4 regions of the Rhizobium sophoriradicis genome follow, and region 1 is predicted to be linked to each of the others. Evidence: predicted binding sites of a transcription regulator. Region 1 holds the regulator's gene; each other region holds the start of a gene.
What was found. The regulator LexA, encoded in region 1, represses DNA repair genes until DNA is damaged. The targets are predictions, from matches to a motif close to TGTTCNNNNTGTGTTCNG.

Region 1 (5,730 bases):
GGCCGAGAGTGAGGTGCGGTTCGCCTTGTCGAAGGAACTCTTATAGACGAGGCCGATGCCGAGCTTTGCGCAGAGCTCTTTCAGCGTGCCGGCGACCATGAAAGCGTGATCACGGCTCTCCATCTGGCAGGGGCCGGCAATCAGCGACAGGCGGCCGGTATTGGAAAAGGTGACCTGGCCTTCGCCTTCGCCGATCTTGACCTCGGAATTGGTATCAGTGCTCATCGTGGTTCCTCGAAGGCAAAAAGCGCGCCCTGCCCGGGCGTGGGCTTCACCAGAATGCGATTGTTCTTGCGTGTGTATGTCACTCCGTTAGCAGCCAAATGCGCTTCTGTCACGGCAAGATCGGTAACGGTGAAGAGGATTGCCCGGCCGCGCAGACCACGATCGGCGGAGGAGACGACAAGCTCGAAATAGGCCTCCAGCCCTTCCGGCGTCATCAGGCTGATCTTGGCATTCGATGCCGCGATATTCATACCGAAACCGGTTTTTTCCACCGCCGTTTGCCCGACCGCAAGACCAACGAAGGCGGCAAACGCAACCGGCTCCGGCGCACAAAGCGCGATCTCGGCAATGCCCGTCACGCCGTTGGCATGCGCCTCCAGCGCCGCGCGATCGGCCGGGAAGGAGTTGATGCGCTGACAGGTGAAGAGAAAGAAGTCGGGCGCGCGCAGATCTCCTGAAAAGGCCAGTTTGAAGCTGCCGACGCTTTCGGAACCGTCTGGCATCCGCATCGGCCGGCTGAACTGCAGCATCTCGCCGGCACTCGCGCCGTTGCCGACGAATCGCCGATGATCGAGGCCGGCATCCTCGGTGAGGAAGGCCAGCGCCGAAAGCCCCTCCTCGCCGCAGCGGAAGCGAAAGGCACGATTGCGGGCGATGAAGACATTCCCCTGACGGGCCGCCGCCTCGCTCTCCTCGACGCTCGCCACGCCGAGCGGCTCGATATAGGTCTTGTCGGCGAAAAAGACGCAGGCATTTTCCGTTCCGAACGGATGGCGCGCATCGGCGGCGACGGTAAAGCCGAGCTTCCCGAGCCTTTCGCGCGCCAGATCGATATTGACGACGGGCAGCACGACATGATCCAGCGGGTGCGGCTTGGCGGAATGTGCGATCATAGGACCCCTCCTGACACGTCAAAGAGATGTGCGACAGCCCCATTCCCAATGCAAGACATGTGCGCCAATCCGGCGAATGAAAATAAAAATCTGGACGAGTTGGCGCGAAGTTTTACGGAAATTTAGCTACTTGCGGAACACATATGGAACATATAGGGTCCGTTCTGGATTTGTTTCAATCAGGGGTCTGACGTCGATGCTCACGCGCAAACAACAGGAGCTTCTCCTTTTCATTCATGAGCGCATGAAGGAATCCGGCGTTCCTCCCTCTTTCGACGAGATGAAGGATGCCCTGGATCTCGCCTCGAAATCCGGCATTCATCGCCTGATCACGGCGCTGGAGGAACGTGGTTTCATTCGCCGCCTACCGAACCGGGCCCGGGCCTTGGAAGTGATCAAGCTGCCGGAGGCCTATAGCCCCAGTCTTCAGCCGCGCCGCGGTTTTTCACCGAGCGTTATCGAAGGCAGCCTCGGCAAGCCCCAGCCGGTCGCCGCCCCCGCTGCCGCAAAGCCGATCGCCGACAACGGCAGCTCTGTCTCCGTGCCGGTCATGGGCCGGATCGCCGCCGGCGTGCCGATCTCGGCGATCCAGAACAATACGCACGACATCGTCGTTCCTGCGGATATGCTCGGCTCGGGCGAACATTACGCGCTGGAGGTCAAGGGCGATTCGATGATCGACGCCGGGATCTTCGACGGCGACACCGTGATCATCCGCAACGGCAGCACCGCAAGCCCCGGCGATATCGTCGTTGCGCTCGTCGACGACGAGGAAGCGACGCTGAAACGCTTTCGCCGCAAGGGCGCCTCGATCGCCCTCGAAGCCGCCAACCCGGCTTACGAGACCCGCATCTTCGGGCCTGACCGGGTCAAGGTGCAGGGCAAGCTGGTCGGCCTCATTCGCCGCTATCACTGACAGCCAACGGGGCTGATTCGGTAAAAGCGTCTTTGCGCCAATCATAGGCGCGATGGCGCATCCATGGACGCGACAAGGTATCGAATGCGGTTGCGACCTCGGGGCCTGTCTGCGCAAAACGCAATTCGACGGAACCGGTCCTGCGCAGCGTCTCGCCGGTGAAGAGTGTCGCACCCGAGTGGCAGCGGTCGAAACGCAGGCGCACCGCGGTCACGACAATCTCGCTGGCGTCGCAGGCCGGGCCGAGATAGGCGGCATTGTCGATGACGGCGACGACATGGCCATTGCCGAGCCTGGCGATACACCAGGCTTTCTTGACGCAGGAAAAACGATTTGCCTCACCGCCGGCTGCGGCGGCCATCATTGCCGTCCTCGCCTCATTCTGCTGATCGCGGGAAAGCCTGAGGCGGCGGTCCTCACCCTGCGGCGGGATGGCAGGGCCATCCAGCATCTTCGGCGGGTGGTGCGTCGGCAGGACCAGCGCTCTCTGCCACTGGTCGAAGATGAAGTCCGGCGGGTTTTCACGGTTGGAAGCCATTGCCGCCGTCGCGACGAGCGCGACCAGACCACCATCCTCGGAAATCACCAGATCCGGCGGTCGGGAACCCGGCAGGATCAGCACGATAAGCGTCGAGACGGCGAGGATCGATGTGCCGGCATGGCGCAATCGGGTGCGGAGCAGCGTCAGCAGCAGAAAGCCTGCCACGGCCACCGCGAAATACCAGGCGGGCAAACGGCCGAGGTCGATATCGCCGCCCCAGGCGGACACCGTCTTGGCGACCGCAATCACCAGATCGAGGCCGAAGCCGACCACCGTCCAGAGCGGAGCGTCCAGGCCGAATGGCATGAGCAACATCGCCAGCAGCCCGGCCGGCATGACGATGAAGGAGATGATCGGCATCGTCGCAAGGTTCGCCGGCAGGCCATAAGCTGTCAGGCGATGAAAATGCTCGACCGCAAACAACGCCGTGGAAAAGCCGCCGATCAGCGAGGTCAGGAAGACGCCGCCGAAGAAACCGGCGACCGCCACGACCAGCCGCAGCACCGGCAGCTTCAGCAACGGGTTTTCCCGGACGCGCCGCTCCTTCCACAGCTGGTAGCCCGATACCAGTGCCAAAGTCGCGGCAAAGGACATCTGGAAGCTCGGACCCAAGACTTCGGAGGGTGAAATGGCGATGATGACGAGCGCCGAGAGAACGACATTGCGCAGGCTGATCGACGGCCGATCGAAGAAGACGGCAATCAGCATGATCGCCATCATGATGAAGGCGCGCTCGGCCGAAACCCCGAATCCTGAGATCAGGAAGTAGGCCGTGACGGCGATGAGCGCGCCGGCGGCGGCGATCTTCTTTGTCGGATAGGCTTGGGCGACACCAGGAACGAGGCTGAGCAGCATCCGGAAACCGACGAAGAAGATGCCGGCCGACAACGCCATGTTGAGGCCCGAGATCGCCACGATATGCGCAAGGCCGGACTGGCGCAGCGCCTCCGTCGTTTCCTTCGAGATGGCGCGCCGCTCGTCGGTCACCAGAGCAGCGGCAAAAGCGCCCGTGTCGCCGGGCAGAATCGAGCGTATGCGATCGCCGATGCCGCTGCGCAACTGGTAAAGCCATTCGAGCAGAGCTTCGGACGTCGATCTCGCAGGCTGCGGGCCTGCCTGCGAATCGACTTTCTCGGGCGCGCCGTAGAAGAAGCCGTTGGCCCCGATGCCATCGAAATAGGCACCGAAGGAAAAGTCGTTGAGGGTGGGAAGCGCCGGTCCCGCCGGCGGCGTCAACCGTGCTCGGCCGGTGATGACGTCACCGATCTCGAAGGACGCATCGGCGCCGCGGGCGATCACGGTTATGCGCCTCGGCGGCCGCTTCACCTGTGGCGCCTCGGTGCCGGTGACCGCAAGAACATAGCGCCACCGCCCGCGATCGTCGCCTTCGCGCCGCTCGACGCGGCCCGTCACCGTCGTTGTCACGGATGAATCGAGGATGACAGTCGACGCCCGCCAGCTTTCGAGCTGCGCACAGAGCATGCCGCATGCCACGAGGGCAAGCGCCATAAAGGTTGCCCGCAAGGCCGGCCGGCTGCGGCCGGCGACGAGCACCGCAAGCATCAGCACCGACAGGCAGAGCAACGATGGAAGGAGCGGAAAATCCGTTGCAGCAAGAAACCAGTATGCCGCGCCGGCGCCGAGGAAGACCGGCGAGAACAGGAGCAGGCGGCCGTGGTCGGCCTCCTCGCTGAGCAAACGGCCGGCAGCGCGCAGCAATTGTGCGACCGCGGTCGTCAGCCGGTGGCGCAATGGCACCGCAGACTGCGTTTTTGCCGGCCGCGATCCCACGGCAGGAGCCGGAAACGCGACGGGATCGGCAAGGCCGACGCCTGCTTGCGGCCGCAATTCGACTGTCGTCAACTCCTGCATGCGCCGCCCAAAATGACCTCACCCTGGGCCCAGAATGCAACCTCCGAGCTCATCCGGCAAGAATAATCGATTGAAATACGGGCGAAAATTGCGAGCGCGAAAAGATCAGTTGAATCATCGGCTTCCGCTATGCGTGCTGCTCATCGCTGCAGTGCCTAAAAGGTGATGCCGCAATGCACAAAATGGCGTCACGGTAACTTGGCATTAGCCTCGCGATCATATAGCTATCGCAAAGGACGCTTAACCCCTATGGCGCTTTTGTGGCGCCACCGACATTTCGGAGGATCAGCATGACGGATCAAAGCGCAACAATAAAAATCGGTGACAAATCAGTCGACCTCGCCGTCAAAAGCGGCACGATCGGCCCGAGCGTCATCGATATCGGTGCTCTCTACAAGAACACCGCCTCCTTCACGTACGATCCGGGTTTCACCTCGACCGCATCCTGTGAATCCAAAATCACCTATATCGATGGCGACGAAGGCGTTCTGCTGCACCGCGGCTATCCGATCGAGCAGCTCGCCGAACATGGCGACTTCCTCGAGGTCTGCTATCTGCTTCTCTACGGCGAACTGCCGACGGCAGCGCAGAAGAAGGACTTCGACTATCGCGTCACGCATCACACCATGGTGCATGAGCAGATGAGCCGCTTCTTTACCGGCTTCCGCCGCGATGCGCATCCGATGGCCGTCATGTGCGGCTGCGTCGGCGCGCTGTCGGCCTTCTATCATGACTCGACCGACATCACCGATCCGCACCAGCGCATGGTCGCCAGCTTGCGCATGATCGCCAAGATGCCGACGCTTGCCGCCATGGCCTACAAGTACCATATCGGCCAGCCCTTCGTTTACCCGAAGAACGACCTCGACTATGCGTCGAACTTCCTGCGCATGTGCTTTGCCGTTCCGTGTGAGGAATATGTGGTCAATCCGGTGCTTTCGCGCGCCATGGACCGCATCTTCATCCTGCATGCCGACCACGAGCAGAATGCTTCGACCTCGACGGTCCGCCTCGCCGGTTCGTCGGGCGCCAACCCGTTCGCCTGCATCGCCGCCGGCATCGCCTGCCTCTGGGGCCCGGCGCATGGCGGCGCCAATGAAGCAGCGCTCAACATGCTGACGGAGATCGGCACGGTCGACCACATTCCTGAGTATATTGCCCGCGCCAAGGACAAGAACGATCCGTTCCGCCTGATGGGCTTCGGCCACCGCGTCTACAAGAACTACGATCCGCGCGCCAAGATCATGCAGAAGACGACGCATGAAGTGCTCGGCGAACTCGGC
Region 2 (5,730 bases), 1.1 Mb from region 1:
CCTATCGATCAGCCGGCGGGGCGACCAACCTTCCGCCGAGATGAAGGATCGGACCTTCTTGATCGAAACGCCGAGCCGAGAGAGATCGTCGAGCCGCAGGCGGCGAAAGCGGCGCGCCGAAACGATCGCCTTGACGGTCTTGGTGCCGAGACCGGGCACGCGCAGCAACCGTTCACGCTCGGCCTTGTTGATATCGACCGGAAATTCGCCTCGGTTGGCAAGCGCCCAGGCAAGTTTGGGGTCGAGGTTGAGATCGAGCATGCCGCCCGCCTGATTGGCGGTGATCTCGTCGATGCCGAAACCGTAGAAGCGGTAAAGCCAGTCTGCCTGGTAGAGCCGGTGCTCGCGCATCAGCGGCGGCTTGATCAGAGGCAGGTTTTTCGACGAATCCGGGATCGGGCTGAAGGCGGAATAATAGACGCGCTTGAGGCCGTAGCTGCTGTAAAGCCGGCCGCTGGTCGCAAGGATGGTCGCGTCACTCGCGCCGTCGGCGCCGACGATCATCTGCGTGCTCTGGCCGGCCGGGACGAAACGCTGGCGTTTCTTGCTTTTCAGCGTAGGTTCGCCGGCGGCCTCGATCTTCAGCCTGAGGTCAGCCATCGATCGCCGGATATTGGCGGGCTTCTTATCCGGCGCGAAGCGGCTGATGCCGTTATCCGTCGGCAGCTCGATATTGAGCGACAGCCTGTCGGCATAAAGCCCCGCCTCCTCGATCAGCCGCGGCGACGCCTCGGGGATCGACTTCAGATGGATGTAGCCACGAAAATTATGGGTCACCCGCAATTCGCGGACGATGCGGACCATTTGTTCCATCGTGTAATCGGACGAACGAATGATGCCGGAGGAAAGGAAGAGGCCTTCGATATAGTTACGGCGATAGAATTCCAGCGTCAGCCAGATTACCTCTTCGGGTGTAAAACGCGCCCGTTCGACATTGCTCGACGAACGATTGACGCAATAGGCGCAGTCGTAGATGCAGAAATTGGTCAGCAGGATCTTCAGGAGCGAAATGCATCGACCATCCGGCGCATAGGCATGGCAGATTCCGGATCCCTCGGTTGAGCCGAGCCCGCCGCTTGTGCTCGAATCGCGTTTCACCGTGCCGCTGGAGGCGCAGGAAGCGTCATATTTCGCGGCATCGGACAGGATGGCCAAACGTTCGGCAAGCGACTTCTTCATCCCGATGTTCACTATATGTTCTAATATAAGAAGTCAATCCGGGGCCATCCCATCACTGCCCGATTTTCGGGCGCATCAGCTCATATCGCGGGGGTTGCGTTGCGTTTATGCGAATTTTCTGGAAATCGGCCTTGGCGATCTGCTATAAGCGCTTAACTAGGATTGTGGCACGGTTCCGAAGCTCCCCTTCGGGACCTGTTTTCTTTTGTGTTTGCGCCTGACGTGCCGATACAAGGAGTGAAGGACAGAAAAATGGTTGAAAAGGTACCGATGACACAGGGTGGTTTCGTCAAGCTGCAGGAAGAACTGCGCTGGCGTCAGCAGGAGGAGCGCCCGCGAATCATCGAGGCGATCGCCGAAGCCCGTGCCCATGGCGACCTTTCCGAAAACGCCGAATATCACGCTGCCAAGGAAGCCCAGAGCCACAATGAAGGCCGCATCAGCGAGCTTGAAGACCTGACGGCGCGCGCCGAGGTCATCGACCTCACGAAGATGTCGGGCGACAAGATCAAGTTCGGCGCCAAGGTGAAGCTCGTCGACGAGGACACCGAGGAAGAAAAGACCTACCAGATCGTCGGCGACCAGGAAGCCGACGTCAAGGCCGGCCGCATCTCCATCTCCTCCCCGATCGCCCGTGCGCTGATCGGCAAGGAAGTCGGCGATTCCATCGAGGTCAACGCGCCCGGTGGCTCCAAGGCCTACGAAATCCTCCAGGTTTCCTGGGGCTGATCGCCCGCCGCAGACGAGACCCATCCCTTGCCTGATATGCGTGACGTCGAGATCATCGCGCCCAATTTCAAGCGCCGCCTCTCCGGCGTCACGTCGACCATCGTCCAGCTGATTCCATGCCAGATCCGGCTCGGTACCAGGATCGCGACCCTCGGCCCCGGTCTGCCGGAAGGCCTGCCGAAACTGAAATGGTCACAGCTCCCTAATCTGTGGCGCAGGCCGGCGCGCCGGCGCCAGCGCGTCTGGCACGCCCGCCGCAACAATGAGATGGCCGTCGGCATCCTGCTTCGCCATCTCCTGCGCATGCCGCTGAAGCTCATCTTCACCTCCGCCGCGCAGCGTCGCCACACCGCCTACACGAAATGGCTGATCCGCCGCATGGATGCGGTGATCGCAACCAGCGATCGCTCCGGCTCCTTTCTCGAGGTGCCGCATACGGTCATCCAGCACGGCGTCGATCTGTCCCTGTTCCACCCGCCGGAAACAGCGGAGGACGCCATTGCCGCGACCGGTCTGCCCGGCCGCTACCTTGTCGGCTGCTTCGGTCGTGTGCGCCATCAGAAGGGCACCGATCTCTTCGTCAAGGCGATGATCGAACTCTTGCCGCAGCACCCCGAATGGACGGCCGTCGTCTCCGGCCGGGTGACGGCGGAGCACGTGGGCTTCGGCGACAAGCTCAAGGCCGATGTCGCTGCCGCCGGGCTCGCCGATCGCATCCTCTTCCTCGGCGAAGTGCCCGATATCAAGGTCTGGTATCGCCGCCTGACGCTCTATGTCGCCCCCTCCCGCAACGAGGGCTTCGGCCTGACGCCGCTCGAAGCCATGGCTTCGCGAACGGCGGTGGTGGCATCGAATGCCGGCGCTTATGCCGAACTCATCGTCAATGGCGAGACCGGCTCGGTCGTTGCCGCCGGCGACGGTGAGGCGCTGACGCGGGCAATCGCTCCCTATATCGCAGATCCGGCGCTGGCGATCGCCCATGGCGAGAATGCGCTGCGCCATGTCCGGGAAAATTTTGCGCTGGAGAAGGAAGCAACCGCGATCGGCGCCCTTTACGACCGCCTTCTCGGCGGCAATCGCGGCTGACGCGGAACGGGAAACGGTCCGCTGAAGCATGCTGCATCTGGTTATCAGACGTTTCTCAGCAAGCAGTCTAAAATCGTCGCCCTAAGAGATCGCCGCCTGCGCCTCATCCGGCTGCCGCCCCTTCTCCCCGTAATACGGGGCGAAGGGGGATAGATGCGACCTCGCCGTCCCTCTCCACCTCTCGCAGGGCACGTCCCCTCGCCCCGTTTTACGGGGAGAGGGCTATGGTGAGGGGCAACCATTCGCGGCAACCGAACAGGCGTGGCACAAGGCCGAGGATGACGATGAGTAGAGAACGAGCTTAATCAATAAGCAAACGACCCGTTGGATCACGGGCCGCTGCAAGATTATCGACGATCGGGCGGGTTTATTCGGCCGGCTGAAGTCCGCCTGCAGGAGCGCCCTCTTCTGTCTGGCCGCCGAGCGCTGCGGCAAGCTGCACCGTATCCAGCTCATTTTCCCAGCGCGCCACGACGATCGTCGCCACCGCATTGCCGACGAGGTTGGTCAGCGCCCGGCATTCCGACATGAAGCGGTCGATGCCGAGGATGAGCGCCATGCCGGCGACCGGCACGGAAGGCACGACGGAAAGCGTGGCGGCAAGGGTGATGAAGCCGGCGCCGGTGATACCTGCGGCACCCTTGGAGCTCAGCATCGCCACCAGCAGCAGCAGGATCTGGTCGCCCCAGGAGAGCTGGATGCCGGTTGCCTGGGCGATGAAAAGCGCCGCCAGCGTCATGTAGATGTTGGTGCCGTCGAGATTGAAGGAATAGCCTGTGGGGATGACGAGGCCGACGACCGAGCGCTTGCAGCCGGCCTTTTCCATCTTGTTCATCAGGCCCGGAAGCGCGGCCTCAGAAGACGAGGTTCCGAGCACCAGCAGCAGCTCTTCCTTGATGTAACGCAGCAGCGCCAGGATCGAGAAGCCGTTATAGCGGGCGACGGCGCCGAGCACGACGAGAACGAAGAGCAGCGAGGTGATGTAGAAGGTGCCGATCAGCATGGCGAGATTGGCGATCGAACCGATGCCGTACTTGCCGATGGTGAAGGCCATGGCGCCGAAGGCGCCGATCGGGGCGGCCTTCATCAGGATGGCGACCAGCTTGAAGATCGGAGCCGTCAGGGCGTTGAGGATGTTGATGACCGGTTCGCCCTTTTCGCCGACCATGGCGAGCGCGATGCCGAAGAGCACCGAGAAGAACAGCACCTGCAGGATGTCGCCGTCGGCAAAGGCGCCGACGATCGTCGTCGGGATGATATTCGTGAGGAAGCCGACAACGCTCTGCTCATGCGCCTTCGTGGCAAAGGTGGCGACGGCGGCGGGATCCAGCGAAGCCGGATCGATGTTCATGCCGGCGCCTGGCTGGACGACATTGGCGACGACCATGCCGATGACGAGCGCCAGCGTCGAGAAGGTCAGGAAGTACAGCATCGCCTTGCCGGCAACGCGGCCGACCTTCTTCAGGTCGCTCATGCCGGCAATGCCGGTCGCCACCGTCAGGAAGATGACCGGAGCGATCACCATCTTCACGAGCTTGATGAAGGCATCGCCGAGCGGCTTCAGCTGGGTGCCGAGTTCGGGATAGAAATGGCCGAGCAGGATGCCTGCGGCGATAGCCGCGAGAACCTGCACGTAGAGATGGGAGTAGAAGGGCTTCTTGCCCTTGCTGTCGGCGACTGCATCGAGTGGTGCTGCGATCATGATGTCCTCCTAAAGGCTCGTCCGGAACGAACTCCGGCCTCCCGAGCCGTTCGCTTCAATCCAACAGCTCAGCCGTTGTTGCGCTGTTCTTCGCAATCGCCGTGCCAGTTTCGCGCCATCCGCCTAAATCATTGTATTTATGGCAATAAATTTCCTGGCGGGCCAGCCGCCTAACCCGCCAATGCGAAAACCCACACAAATCCATTTGCGTCTCGTGCGGAAAAATGCACAAATCCGCCATGTCCTTGTCAGTCTCGCAAAGGCTTTGGCCCTCTCTGCCCTTGCACCACCGCATTCGCCGGATGTGGTGGGCCTATGCGGTACTCGCTCTCTCAGCCGTCGCCGCAAGTCTCTTGGTGAGCGGCGAGGTCGGCCGGCGCCGGGCGGAAGCGGCCCTGGAGGAACAGGCCCGCACCGATGCGAGGATGAACGTGGCGCTGCTGCGCACCGTCCTCGAAAAATACCGGGCGCTGCCCTTCGTGCTGTCGCAAGATACCGCGCTCGCCGCGGCCCTGGCGGGACGCGACGCCGGCACGTTCGAGCAGTTGAGCCGGAAGCTTGAGACACTGGCCGCCGGTACGAAGGCTGCCGTCATCTATGTCATCGACAAGGATGGCATCGCGGTTTCGGCCAGCAACTGGCGCGAACCGACGAGCTTCGTCGGCAGCAACTATCGCTTCCGCGAGTATTTTCAGGGCGCCGTCGCTCAAGGGCAGGCCGAGCATTTCGCGCTCGGCACCGTCAGCAAGAAGCCCGGTCTTTATATTTCCGAGCGGATATCAGGCAGCGACGGTCTCCTGGGCGTCGTCGTCGTCAAGGTCGAATTCGACGATGTCGAGGCGGATTGGAATGCCTCGGGCGCCCCGTCCTACGTCATCGACGATCGCGGCATCGTCCTCATCACCAGCATTCCCTCCTGGCGGTTCATGACGATCGGCCGCATTGCCGAGGATCGGCTGACCGCGATCCGCGAGAGCCTTCAATTCGGTGACGCGCCGCTTCAGCCGTTGCCGCTCGATATCATCAGGCACCTT
Region 3 (5,730 bases), 2.2 Mb from region 1:
TGGGACGAAAAACGAGGAGCCTCCCCATGAGCAATTCACCCATCGTCATCGCCAGCGCAGGCCGGACCGCCGTCGGTTCGTTCAACGGCGCTTTCGCAACGGTCCCCGCGCACGAACTCGGCGCGGCGGTCATCAAGGGCGCGCTCGCACGCGCCGGCGTCGATGCCGGCGAAGTCGATGAGGTGATCCTCGGCCAGGTGCTGGCCGCGGGCGAAGGCCAGAACCCGGCCCGCCAGGCGGCGATCAAGGCCGGTATTCCGAAGGAAGCGACGGCGTGGGGCGTCAACCAACTGTGCGGCTCGGGCCTGCGCGCCGTCGCGCTCGGCATGCAGCAGATTGCCACCGGCGATGCCAAGATCATCGTTGCCGGCGGTCAGGAATCCATGTCGATGGCGCCGCATGCCGTGCATTTGCGCGGCGGCGTCAAGATGGGCGACACGAAGATGGTCGACACAATGATCAAGGACGGCCTGACCGATGCCTTCCATGGTTATCACATGGGCATCACGGCCGAGAATATTGCGCGTCAATGGCAGCTTTCGCGTGACGAACAGGATCAGTTCGCCGTCGCTTCGCAGAACAAGGCGGAGGCCGCCCAGAAAGCCGGCCGCTTTGCCGACGAGATCATCCCCTATGTCATCCAGACCCGTAAGGGCGACATTACCGTCGATGCCGACGAATATATCCGCCACGGCGCGACGCTGGAGGCGATGGGCAAGCTGCGGCCGGCCTTCGACAAGGACGGCACGGTGACCGCTGCGAATGCCTCCGGCCTCAATGACGGCGCTGCCGCAGCGGTGTTGATGAGCGAAGCGGAAGCGGTCCGCCGCGGCATCCAGCCGCTCGCCCGCATCGTTTCCTGGGCAACGGCGGGCGTCGATCCTTCAATCATGGGCACCGGCCCGATCCCGGCGTCCCGCAAGGCGCTGGAAAAGGCCGGCTGGTCGGTTGGCGATCTCGATCTCGTCGAAGCCAACGAGGCTTTCGCGGCACAAGCCTGCGCCGTCACCAAGGATCTGGGTTGGGATCCTGCCATCGTCAACGTCAATGGCGGGGCGATTGCCATCGGCCATCCGATCGGCGCTTCCGGCGCGCGCGTTCTCAACACGCTGCTGTTCGAAATGAAGCGCCGCGGCGCCAAGAAGGGCCTGGCTACGCTTTGCATCGGCGGCGGCATGGGTGTCGCCATGTGCTTCGAGGCATTTTAATAGCACACCATACGATCGTCATTGATTGAAACCCCGCCCCGCGCGGGCGAAAACACAAGGGGAGCGGAACATGAGCAGAGTGGCTCTGGTCACCGGAGGTACACGCGGCATCGGCGCAGCCATATCCATGGCGCTGAAAAACGCAGGCTACAGGGTTGCGGCGACTTATGCCGGCAATGAGGAGAAGGCCAGAGCCTTCCACGAGGTCACCGGCGTCGCCGTATTCAAGTGGGACGTTTCGGACTATGCTGCCTGCGGTGAAGGGATCGCCACGGTTGAAAGCGAGATCGGCCCGGTCGAGATTCTCGTCAACAATGCCGGCATCACCCGCGATGCAATGTTCCACAAGATGACGCCGCAGCAGTGGCACGAGGTGATCAATACCAATCTCACCGGCCTGTTCAACATGACGCATCAGGTCTGGACCGGGATGCGCGACCGCAGCTTCGGGCGCATCGTCAATATCTCCTCGATCAACGGCCAGAAGGGCCAGATGGGCCAGGCGAACTATTCGGCCGCCAAGGCCGGCGATCTCGGCTTCACCAAGGCGCTTGCCCAGGAAGGGGCGGCGAAAAACATCACGGTTAACGCCATCTGCCCCGGTTACATCGGAACGGAAATGGTGCTTGCCGTGCCGGAGAAAGTGCTGAACGAGCGCATCATTCCCCAGATACCCGTCGGTCGTCTCGGCGAGCCGGAAGAGATCGCGCGTTGCGTCACCTTCCTCGTCTCCGACGATGCCGGCTTCATCACCGGTTCGACGCTGACAGCCAATGGCGGGCAGTTCTTCGTCTAGCTCATTCTCCGAGATCGGAATCGATTTCGAAATGATCACGTGGATTGAAAAAGGAGCGCATCCGGCTGGATGCGCTCCCTTTCTGTCCGCATGCCACTGTTGGCGCTGACGGCTGCGGCCGGCAAAGAAAAACGGGCGCCGAAGCGCCCGTTGGGAAGTCCGATATGAGTTTGCCGGTCAGTAGCGGCAACGGGCCTCGTAGCGGCGGCCGTAGCGGTCGCGATAGATGCAGTAGCCGCGCCGTTCGACCGACTGGCCGATCAGGGCGCCGGTCAGGCCGCCGGCAACGGCGCCGACAGCGGCACCACCCCAGCTGTTGGTAACGGCGCCGCCGATGACCGCGCCGGTGCCGGCTCCGATCGCCGTGCCCTGCTCGGTCGCCGTGCAGGATGCGAGAGCGCCTACGAGCGCGCCAATAAGAACAATCTTCTTCATCATGTCGTAACTCCCCAGGTTGTCGGGCTTTAGATGCGGCCCATTAGTACAAGGATAATGATAATGACGAGAACTAGCCCCAAACCGCCGGCAGGTCCATAGCCCCAGCCACGGCTATAACCCCAATTCGGCAAGGCTCCGATCAAGAGCAGAATGAGGATAACCAGAAGTATCGTGCCAAGCATGGTGTGTTTCCTTCATTTCATCCGCAATCTGAATGGACAAGAAACACGCATTGGCGATTTTTGTTCCCGGTTGCGCCCGCGAATTGTGATGCGTCCCGATTCATGGTTTGCGATCCGTCTTCCCTGCCAAATTGTTGGTATGGTTAAAAAGTCGTTTGCATACAATATGTTGCGGTGAACAAATCGAGAAGCTCGCAATGTCGCCGATTCGTCGGTGATTCGTTCCGTTTTCGATCGACCCGATCGCGGCAAGCGGTTCTGGCTTAACGCTGTGTAAATTTCGTCGTCGAAAGGTTAACGCCTGTCCGGAACGGTCGGACATGAGGATCTGTTGCTTGCCTGATCTAGCGACGGGTGACGGCGGCGCTACCGGATCTTGCCGTGAACGAAAGGTGAAAGCGGTCCGGTCGGCGATTCGTCTCCGATTCGTTCCGGATTTGGTCGAGAAATTAATTGGGGTGGAATTTCGCGCGGCAAAAAGCGGGGCGGCAGATCGCCGGCAGGCGAAGCAAATGCGAACAGCGCAGAGTCTCGTGATTCAGCATTTAGTGGGAAAAAGTGATTCAAAATCAATACTTAGCCGTGAACAAAAGCTGAATCAGCGGGAGTCAGCGATTCGTCGCTGATTCGTTCTCAGGCTGTTCCGAATCGGAAATGCAGGCGATCCCGATGACTCGCAAAGGTCGTAATCGCCGAAGCATTTTAAAATCTGCCCTTGCGTTTGCGGCAACAGCTGTCCATGTGTTCTGTGCCTCCGTCGAGGGGTGACAGTTTTCCTGGGGCCGCCTGCCTCATTTGCATGGAATATGACTCTGACTTCGCAGCCGATGATTCTGAGCGGGCGCGGTGTGACCGCGATGCTCGGACCAACCAATACCGGCAAGACCCACTATGCCATCGAGCGCATGGTCGCACACGGGACCGGCGTGATCGGCCTGCCGCTGCGGCTGCTGGCGCGCGAGGTCTATACGCGGGTGGTGGAGAAGGTCGGTGTGCAGAACGTGGCGCTGGTCACCGGTGAGGAAAAGATTTCGCCGGCCAATGCACGTTTTTCGGTCTGCACCGTCGAAGCGATGCCGCGCGACACCAAGGCCGCCTTCGTCGCGATCGACGAGGTGCAGCTCGCCGGCGATCTCGAGCGCGGCCATATCTTCACGGACCGTATCCTGCACCTTCGCGGCCGCGAGGAAACGCTGCTGCTCGGCGCGGCAACGATGCGGCCGATCCTGCAGCAGCTGCTGCCCGGTATCACCATCGTCGAGCGGCCGCGGCTTTCGCATCTTTTCTATGCCGGGCAGAAGAAGATCACCCGGCTGCCGCAGCGCTCCGCCATCGTCGCTTTTTCGGCCGACGAGGTCTATGCCATCGCCGAGCTCATCCGCCGGCAGCGTGGCGGCGCGGCGGTCGTGCTGGGCGCGCTCAGCCCGCGCACTCGCAATGCGCAGGTCGCGCTTTATCAGGCGGGCGACGTCGAATATCTGGTGGCGACCGACGCAATCGGCATGGGCCTCAATCTCGATGTCGATCACGTCGCTTTCGCCCAGGACAGAAAATTCGACGGCTACCAGTTCCGCAACCTCAATCCGGGTGAACTCGGCCAGATCGCCGGCCGCGCCGGGCGGCACGTGCGCGACGGCACCTTTGGCGTCACCGGCCAGGTCTCGCCCTTCGACGAGGAGCTGGTCCAGCGCATCGAAGGCCATGAATTCGACAATGTCAAAGTCCTGCAGTGGCGCACGACCGAGATGGACTTCTCCTCGATCCAGTCGCTGCGCGCCAGCCTCGAAGCGGGGCCGCGCGTCGCCGGACTGACGCGGGCGCTGCCCGCGGTTGACCAGCAGGCGCTGGAGCAGCTGTCGCGCTATCCCGAAGTCATCGATCTCGCCGACCGGCCTGCCCGCGTCGAAAAACTCTGGGAGGCTTGCGCACTTCCCGACTACAGGCGTATCACTCCGGCACAACATGCCGATCTGATCGCGACCCTCTTTTCCGATCTCGTCCGCTATGGCACGGTGAATGAGCAATTCCTTGCGGAGCAGGTTCATCGCTCCGATCGGACAGATGGGGAAATTGACACGCTTTCGGCGCGAATCGCGCAGATAAGAACCTGGACCTATGTGTCAAATCGGCCCGGCTGGCTGACCGATCCGACACATTGGCAGGAAAAGACGCGGGAAATCGAAGATCGATTGTCCGATGCGTTACATGAAAGGTTGACGAAACGCTTTGTTGATCGCAGGACATCTGTGCTCATGAAGCGCCTGAGAGAGAATGCGATGCTGGAAGCTGAAATCAGTGTGAATGGCGATGTCTTCGTTGAAGGACATCATGTAGGGCAGTTGAGCGGATTCCGTTTCACGCCGGTGGCGGGAACGGACGGACCGGATGCCAAGGCGGTTCAGGCTGCGTCGCAAAAAGCGCTCGCGCTCGAATTCGAAGCCAGAGCGGCGCGGATGCATGCCGCCGGCAATAGTGATCTGGCGATAGGCTCGGACGGGTTGATCCGCTGGCTCGGTGATCCGGTGGCGCGGCTTTCGGGCAGCGATCACGTCATGCGCCCGCGGGTGATCCTGCTGGCCGACGAGCAGTTGACGGGCAATGCCCGCGATCACGTCGCCGCCCGCATCGAGCGCTTCGTCAATCATCATATCAGCACGGTGCTGAAACCGCTCGACGATCTGTCGCGCGCCGAGGACCTGCAGGGTCTGGCCAAGGGGCTTGCCTTCCAGCTCGTCGAAAATCTCGGCGTGCTCTTCCGTCGTGACGTGACCGAGGAGGTGAAGTCGCTGGATCAGGAGGCCCGCGCCTCCATGCGCCGCTACGGCGTGCGTTTCGGCGCCTATCACATCTTCGTCCCGGCACTTCTGAAGCCGGCGCCGGCCGAACTGATCACGCTGCTCTGGGCGTTGAAGAACGACGGTCTGGACAAGCCGGGTTACGGTGACCTCATTCCCGTGTTGGCCGCCGGCCGTACGTCCGTCGTGACCGATCCGAGCTATGAGCGGATGTTCTACAAGCTCGCCGGTTTCCGCTTCCTCGGCAAGCGTGCGGTGCGCATCGACATTCTTGAGCGGCTTGCCGATATCATCCGTCCGCTGCTGCAATG
Region 4 (5,730 bases), 140 kb from region 1:
GCAGGTCGCAATATCGTCCGATCCCTTCTGCAGCCTGGCATAGATGAAAGCGGCCGTGACGTCGGCAATCATCGGATATTCGAAATGTTCGGCGCAAACCGGCGCCACGCCGTATTTGGCAAGCAGGGCGACGAATTCCGGCACCTTGAAGGAATCGTGCCGGACCTCGACAACGTGGCGAAGCGCCAGCCCGTCCTGTTTTGCCGGCAGCAGCTTCAGGAAGGCTTCGAAGTCTTCCGGATCGAACTTCTTCGTCGGCGCGAACTGCCAGAGCAGCGGCCCGAGATGGTCGCCGAGTTCACTGATCCCGGATGTCAGAAAGCGCTCCATCGATTCCCCAGCCTCAGCGAGCACCCGCCGATTGGTGACGAACCGCGTCGCCTTCAGCGAAAAGATGAAGCCGTCGGGCACATCGGCCGCCCATTTCGCAAAGACCGCCGGCTTCTGAGTGCTGTAATAGGTGCCATTGACCTCGATGACCTTCAGCTGGCGGCTGGCATAATGCAGCTCGTCCTTCTGTTTGAGATCATCGGGAAAGAAATGCCCGCGCCAGGGCTCGAAGGTCCAGCCGCCGATGCCAGTGCGGATAGTGCCGGATTTCGTCATGTCGTCCTCCCCTTTGGCAGCCGCTCAGGCCGCAACAATCTCTTTCGCCATGTCGACGAGCGTCCATCCTGGCCGATAAGGCTTTTGCCGGCGACCCGTTTCCTGAAATCCGAAGGCGCGATAGAGCGCGACGTTCCGCTCCATCCGCGCATTCGTATAGAGCCGGATCTGCGGCGTGGCCCATTCCCGCGCCTTGCCTTTCAGCCAGCGCAGCATCGCAAGCCCGTGCCCGGCGCCCTGAAAGGCCGGCGAGACCCCGATGCTGAACAGCATGAGGTGGTCGGGATGCTGCTCGACGAAGACGAGGCCGACCGTTTCATCGCCGATCTCGCGCAGCCAGACCTCGCCGCGTTCGATGCGCGGCACGTAATCTTCTGTCGCTGGCACCGGTGGAACGCCGAAAAGTTCGGTATGGGGCAGATAGGCGGCTGCCGTCAGCGTCGTGATCGTTTGGAGATCGTCGCGCGACGCCAGCCTCATCGTCATTCCGCCGCCGCCGCCCTCTTCGCCGGGCGCCGCTCCAGCAATTCCTTGAGGAACTGTCCGGTATAGGAATGCTTCTCCTTGACGATTGCCTCGGGCGTGCCGGCTGCGACGATCTCGCCGCCGCCATCGCCGCCCTCGGGACCGAAATCGAGCACCCAGTCGGCCGTCTTGATGACTTCGAGATTGTGCTCGATCACTACAACTGAATTGCCCTGGTTGACCAGTTCGTGCAGCATTTCGAGCAGTTTGGCGACGTCGTGGAAATGCAGGCCGGTCGTCGGTTCGTCGAGAATATAAAGCGTGCGTCCGGTCGAGCGCTTCGACAGTTCCTTGGCGAGCTTGACGCGCTGCGCCTCGCCGCCGGAAAGCGTGTTGGCCTGCTGGCCGACCTTGATGTAACCGAGGCCGACATCCTTCAGCGATTGCAGCTTGTCGCGTACGGCGGGCACCGCCGCGAAGAAATCGACGCCTTCCTCCACCGTCATGTCGAGCACGTCTGCGATAGACCTCTGCTTGAAGGTGACGTCGAGCGTCTCTCTGTTATAGCGCTTGCCATGGCAGACATCGCAGGTGACGTAGACGTCGGGCAGGAAGTGCATTTCGATCTTGATGACGCCGTCGCCCTGGCAGGCCTCGCAGCGTCCGCCCTTGACGTTGAAGGAGAAGCGGCCCGGCTGATAACCGCGCGCCTTGGCTTCCGGCAAGCCGGCGAACCAGTCGCGGATCGGCGTGAAGGCGCCGGTATAGGTCGCCGGGTTCGAGCGCGGCGTGCGGCCGATCGGCGACTGGTCGATGTCGATCACTTTGTCGATATGCTCGAAACCGTCGATCCGGTCGTGGTCGGCAGGGATTTCGCGCGCACCCATGACGCGGCGCGCCGCCGATTTATACAGCGTCTCGATCAGGAAGGTGGACTTGCCGCCGCCGGAAACGCCGGTCACCGCCGTAAAGACGCCGAGCGGGATCGAGGCCGTGACATTCTTCAGATTGTTGCCGCGCGCGCCGACGACCTTGATCTCGCGACCCTTCTTCGGCTTGCGGCGCTGGTCGGGAACCGGCACGCCGAGTTCGCCAGAGAGATATTTGCCAGTCAGCGACTTCGGATTATCCATGATATCCTGCGGCGTGCCATGGGCGATGACCTGGCCGCCATGGATACCGGCCGCCGGGCCGATGTCGACGACGTCGTCGGCCGTCAGGATCGCATCCTCGTCATGCTCGACGACGATGACCGTGTTGCCGATATCGCGCAGGTGCTTCAGCGTGTCGAGCAGCCGGGCATTGTCGCGCTGATGCAGGCCGATCGACGGCTCATCGAGCACGTAGAGCACGCCCGTCAGCCCCGAGCCGATCTGCGAGGCAAGCCGGATGCGCTGGCTCTCGCCGCCCGACAGCGTGCCGGAATTGCGCGACAGGCTGAGATATTCCAGACCGACATCGTTCAAAAAGCGCAGCCGGTCGCGGATCTCCTTGAGGATGCGCACGGCGATCTCGTTCTGCTTGGCGTTGAAGCTGGCCGGCAGCGTCTCGAACCAGTCGCGCGCGACACGGATCGACATCTCAGTGACTTCGCCGATATGCAGCCTGTTGATCTTCACAGCTAGCGCTTCGGGTTTCAGGCGATAGCCGTTGCAGGCAGGGCAGGGGGCTGCCGACATGAAGCGCTCGATATCCTCGCGCGCCCAGGCGGAATCGGTTTCTTTCCAGCGGCGCTCGAGATTGGTGATGATGCCTTCGAAGTTCTTGTGGGTGGTATAGGAGCGCGCGCCGTCGGCGTAGTGGAACTCGATCTTGTCGTCGGTGCCGTTGAGGATGACGTCCTTGGCCTCTGCGGAAAGATCGTTCCAGCGGGTGCCGAGCTTGAAGCCGTAATGTTTTCCGAGCGCTTCCAGCGTCTGATTATAATAAGGCGACGTCGACTTCGCCCAGGGCGCGATCGCCCCGTCGCGCAGCGTCCGCTCCGGCTCGGGTACGATCAGATCGGGGTCGATCTTCTGCTGAGCGCCGAGGCCGTCGCAGGTCGGGCAGGCGCCGAAGGGATTGTTGAACGAGAAGAGCCGGGGTTCGATTTCCGGAATGGTGAAGCCGGAGACCGGGCAGGCGAATTTTTCGGAAAACAGCACGCGCTCATGCGTCTCGTTCAGCGACTTGTTGGCCGATCCGCCAGCCGAGGTCTCTTCCGGCGGCAGCGGCTTGTCGGCGAATTCGGCGACCGCCAGCCCGTCGGCGAGCTTCAGGCAGGTCTCCAGGCTGTCGGCCAGCCGCGCCGAAACATCGGTGCGCACGACGATGCGGTCGACCACCACGTCGATGTCGTGCTTGTATTTCTTGTCCAGAACAGGCGCCTCGGCGATCTCGTAGAACTGGCCGTCCACCTTGACGCGCTGGAAGCCCTTCTTCATCAGCTCCGCCAGTTCCTTCTTGTATTCGCCCTTGCGCCCGCGCACCAGCGGCGCGAGAATATAAAGACGGGTGCCTTCGCCGAAAGCGAGGATGCGGTCGACCATCTGGCTGACGGTCTGGCTCTCGATCGGCAGGCCGGTCGCCGGCGAATAGGGAACGCCGACGCGGGCAAAGAGCAGGCGCATATAGTCGTAGATCTCGGTGACGGTGCCGACGGTCGAGCGCGGGTTTCGCGAGGTGGTCTTCTGCTCGATCGAAATGGCCGGCGACAGCCCGTCTATCTGGTCGACATCGGGCTTCTGCATCATTTCGAGGAACTGCCGGGCATAGGCCGACAAGCTTTCGACATAGCGCCGCTGGCCCTCGGCATAGATCGTGTCGAAGGCGAGCGAGGATTTGCCGGAGCCAGAAAGACCGGTCATGACGATCAGCTTGTTGCGCGGCAGATCGAGATCGATGCTCTTTAGATTGTGCTCGCGCGCGCCGCGGATGGAGATCGTCTTCAGTTCGCTCATCGTCTCTGCTTTGGTTTTCTGGATAACAGCCCTTATTTAGTGATGCCGGCGGGCGAGTCGAGGCTGAATATCCGGGAAGGTTCAAGGTTTTCGATTCTGTTGACAGGATGATACGGATAAACTAGAACAAATAAAGAACAAATTTCCTGATGAATGCATGCGGCTTTCTGATGGATAAACATGTGGATTAAATGCCGCCCATGCGCATCGGCGGTCCGTGATGGTTTAAGGTGCGCCGATCGATTGAAACGCCGCCGGGCAGGGCGGCAGGCAGGGTGAGAAGATGGCTGGTAGCGTGAACAAGGTAATTCTGGTTGGAAACGTGGGTGCAGACCCCGAAATCCGCCGCACTCAGGACGGCCGGCCGATCGCCAATCTTCGTATCGCGACCTCGGAGACCTGGCGTGATCGCAATTCCGGCGAACGCCGCGAAAAGACCGAATGGCATACTGTCGTCGTCTTCAACGAAGGCCTCTGCAAGGTGGTCGAGCAATATGTGAAGAAGGGCGCCAAGCTTTATATCGAAGGCCAGCTGCAGACCCGCAAATGGCAGGACCAGCAGGGCCAGGACCGTTATTCGACGGAAGTGGTGCTGCAGGGCTTCAGCTCGACGCTGACCATGCTCGACGGCCGCGGCGACGGTGGTGGTGCGAGCTCCGGTTTCGGCGGCAGCCGCGGCGGCAGCAGCAATAATGATTACGGCGACGATTACGGCGCCCCGGCTTCGTCCCCATCGTCGAACCGCGGTGGTGGCGGCAACTTCTCGCGCGATCTCGACGACGACATCCCGTTCTGATCGGCCGCCTATCCCGGCTTGAAGAAGATCCGAGAGCATGATGCCTTTGACGGCGTCATGCTCTTTTTGTTTGCTCTCGCGCTGTTCAGTGCGGCGTCGCGCTGATCAGATTAAGCGCTGCCTTCGCGCCGTCGACGACGAACTGTACTGCAAGGGCGGCAAGGATGACGCCGAGGAGCCGTGTCAGGATCGCCCGCCCGGTGACGCCGAGGAAACGGTCGAGCCTGTCGGCAATCAGCAGCATGAGCAGTGTCAGCAGTAGGTTGGCGGCGATGACGGCGATCAGCTGGGCCTTTTCCACCGAGGTCGGCAGCGTGCCGGCCAATAGGATTGTCGCCGAGATCGCACCCGGGCCGGCGATCAGCGGCAAGGCGAGGGGGAAGACGGCGATATTCTCGATATGGTCCTTGGTGACAGCTGCCTCGCTGGCTTTCTCCTTCCGCTCCTGGCGCCGCTCGAACACCATTTCGAAGGCGATCCAGAAGAGCAGCAGCCCGCCGGCGATGCGGAAGGCGCCGATCGAAATACCGAGCACGCCGAGAACGCTTGAGCCGAACAGGGCGAAGACGGCGAGGATGATGAAGGCGATCGTTGAGCCGCGTAGCGCTACCTGGGTTCGCTGGCTCCGACTCATGCCGGTCGTCAGTCCCAGGAAGATCGGGGCGAGCCCGGGCGGATCGATGGTGACGAGAAGCGTCGTGAAGGCGTTGATCAACTGGTCGGCGCTTGCCATCGTCTCTCCGAAAGCCCATATGGGTGCGTGATTTTCTGCGATTGTGAAGCGGGGATTTGGATTTGGCAAATATGCCGCGGGCGGCCGCTGCGGATTTGTCCGGTCCGGCCGCACAAGTCCCGTGCTTTACCCTTTTTCGGCCGCAAAAGCCTGTTCAAAACGCGCTCGGAAATTGGCGCGGCAACAGGCTT

Region 2: N2597_RS14015 (putative DNA modification/repair radical SAM protein) is a predicted target of LexA. The motif match lies at 1,185-1,202, and genes of this name have one in related genera.
Region 3: N2597_RS19660 (helicase-related protein) is a predicted target of LexA. The motif match lies at 3,356-3,373, and genes of this name have one in related genera.
Region 4: uvrA (excinuclease ABC subunit UvrA) is a predicted target of LexA. The motif match lies at 4,133-4,150, and genes of this name have one in related genera.

Annotation. Positions count from the first base shown of each region.
Region 1 is NZ_CP104152.1:1,676,358-1,682,087, reverse strand. Features, by position in the region: gene kdsA (3-deoxy-8-phosphooctulonate synthase) at 1-225, opposite strand, end outside; gene N2597_RS08540 (VOC family protein) at 222-1,118, opposite strand; gene lexA (transcriptional repressor LexA) at 1,315-2,034, shown strand; gene N2597_RS08530 (ComEC/Rec2 family competence protein) at 2,015-4,447, opposite strand; gene gltA (citrate synthase) at 4,738-5,730, shown strand, end outside.
Region 2 is NZ_CP104152.1:2,812,531-2,818,260, forward strand. Features, by position in the region: gene N2597_RS14015 (putative DNA modification/repair radical SAM protein) at 1-1,179, opposite strand, end outside; gene greA (transcription elongation factor GreA) at 1,432-1,908, shown strand; gene N2597_RS14025 (glycosyltransferase family 4 protein) at 1,936-2,994, shown strand; gene N2597_RS14030 (dicarboxylate/amino acid:cation symporter) at 3,362-4,696, opposite strand; gene N2597_RS14035 (sensor histidine kinase) at 4,921-5,730, shown strand, end outside.
Region 3 is NZ_CP104152.1:4,007,434-4,013,163, forward strand. Features, by position in the region: gene N2597_RS19640 (acetyl-CoA C-acetyltransferase) at 27-1,208, shown strand; gene phbB (beta-ketoacyl-ACP reductase) at 1,279-2,004, shown strand; gene N2597_RS19650 (YMGG-like glycine zipper-containing protein) at 2,182-2,442, opposite strand; gene N2597_RS19655 (DUF3309 family protein) at 2,469-2,624, opposite strand; gene N2597_RS19660 (helicase-related protein) at 3,431-5,730, shown strand, end outside.
Region 4 is NZ_CP104152.1:1,811,954-1,817,683, forward strand. Features, by position in the region: gene N2597_RS09155 (DUF72 domain-containing protein) at 1-606, opposite strand, end outside; gene N2597_RS09160 (GNAT family N-acetyltransferase) at 631-1,092, opposite strand; gene uvrA (excinuclease ABC subunit UvrA) at 1,089-4,010, opposite strand; gene N2597_RS09170 (single-stranded DNA-binding protein) at 4,294-4,806, shown strand; gene N2597_RS09175 (MarC family protein) at 4,892-5,539, opposite strand.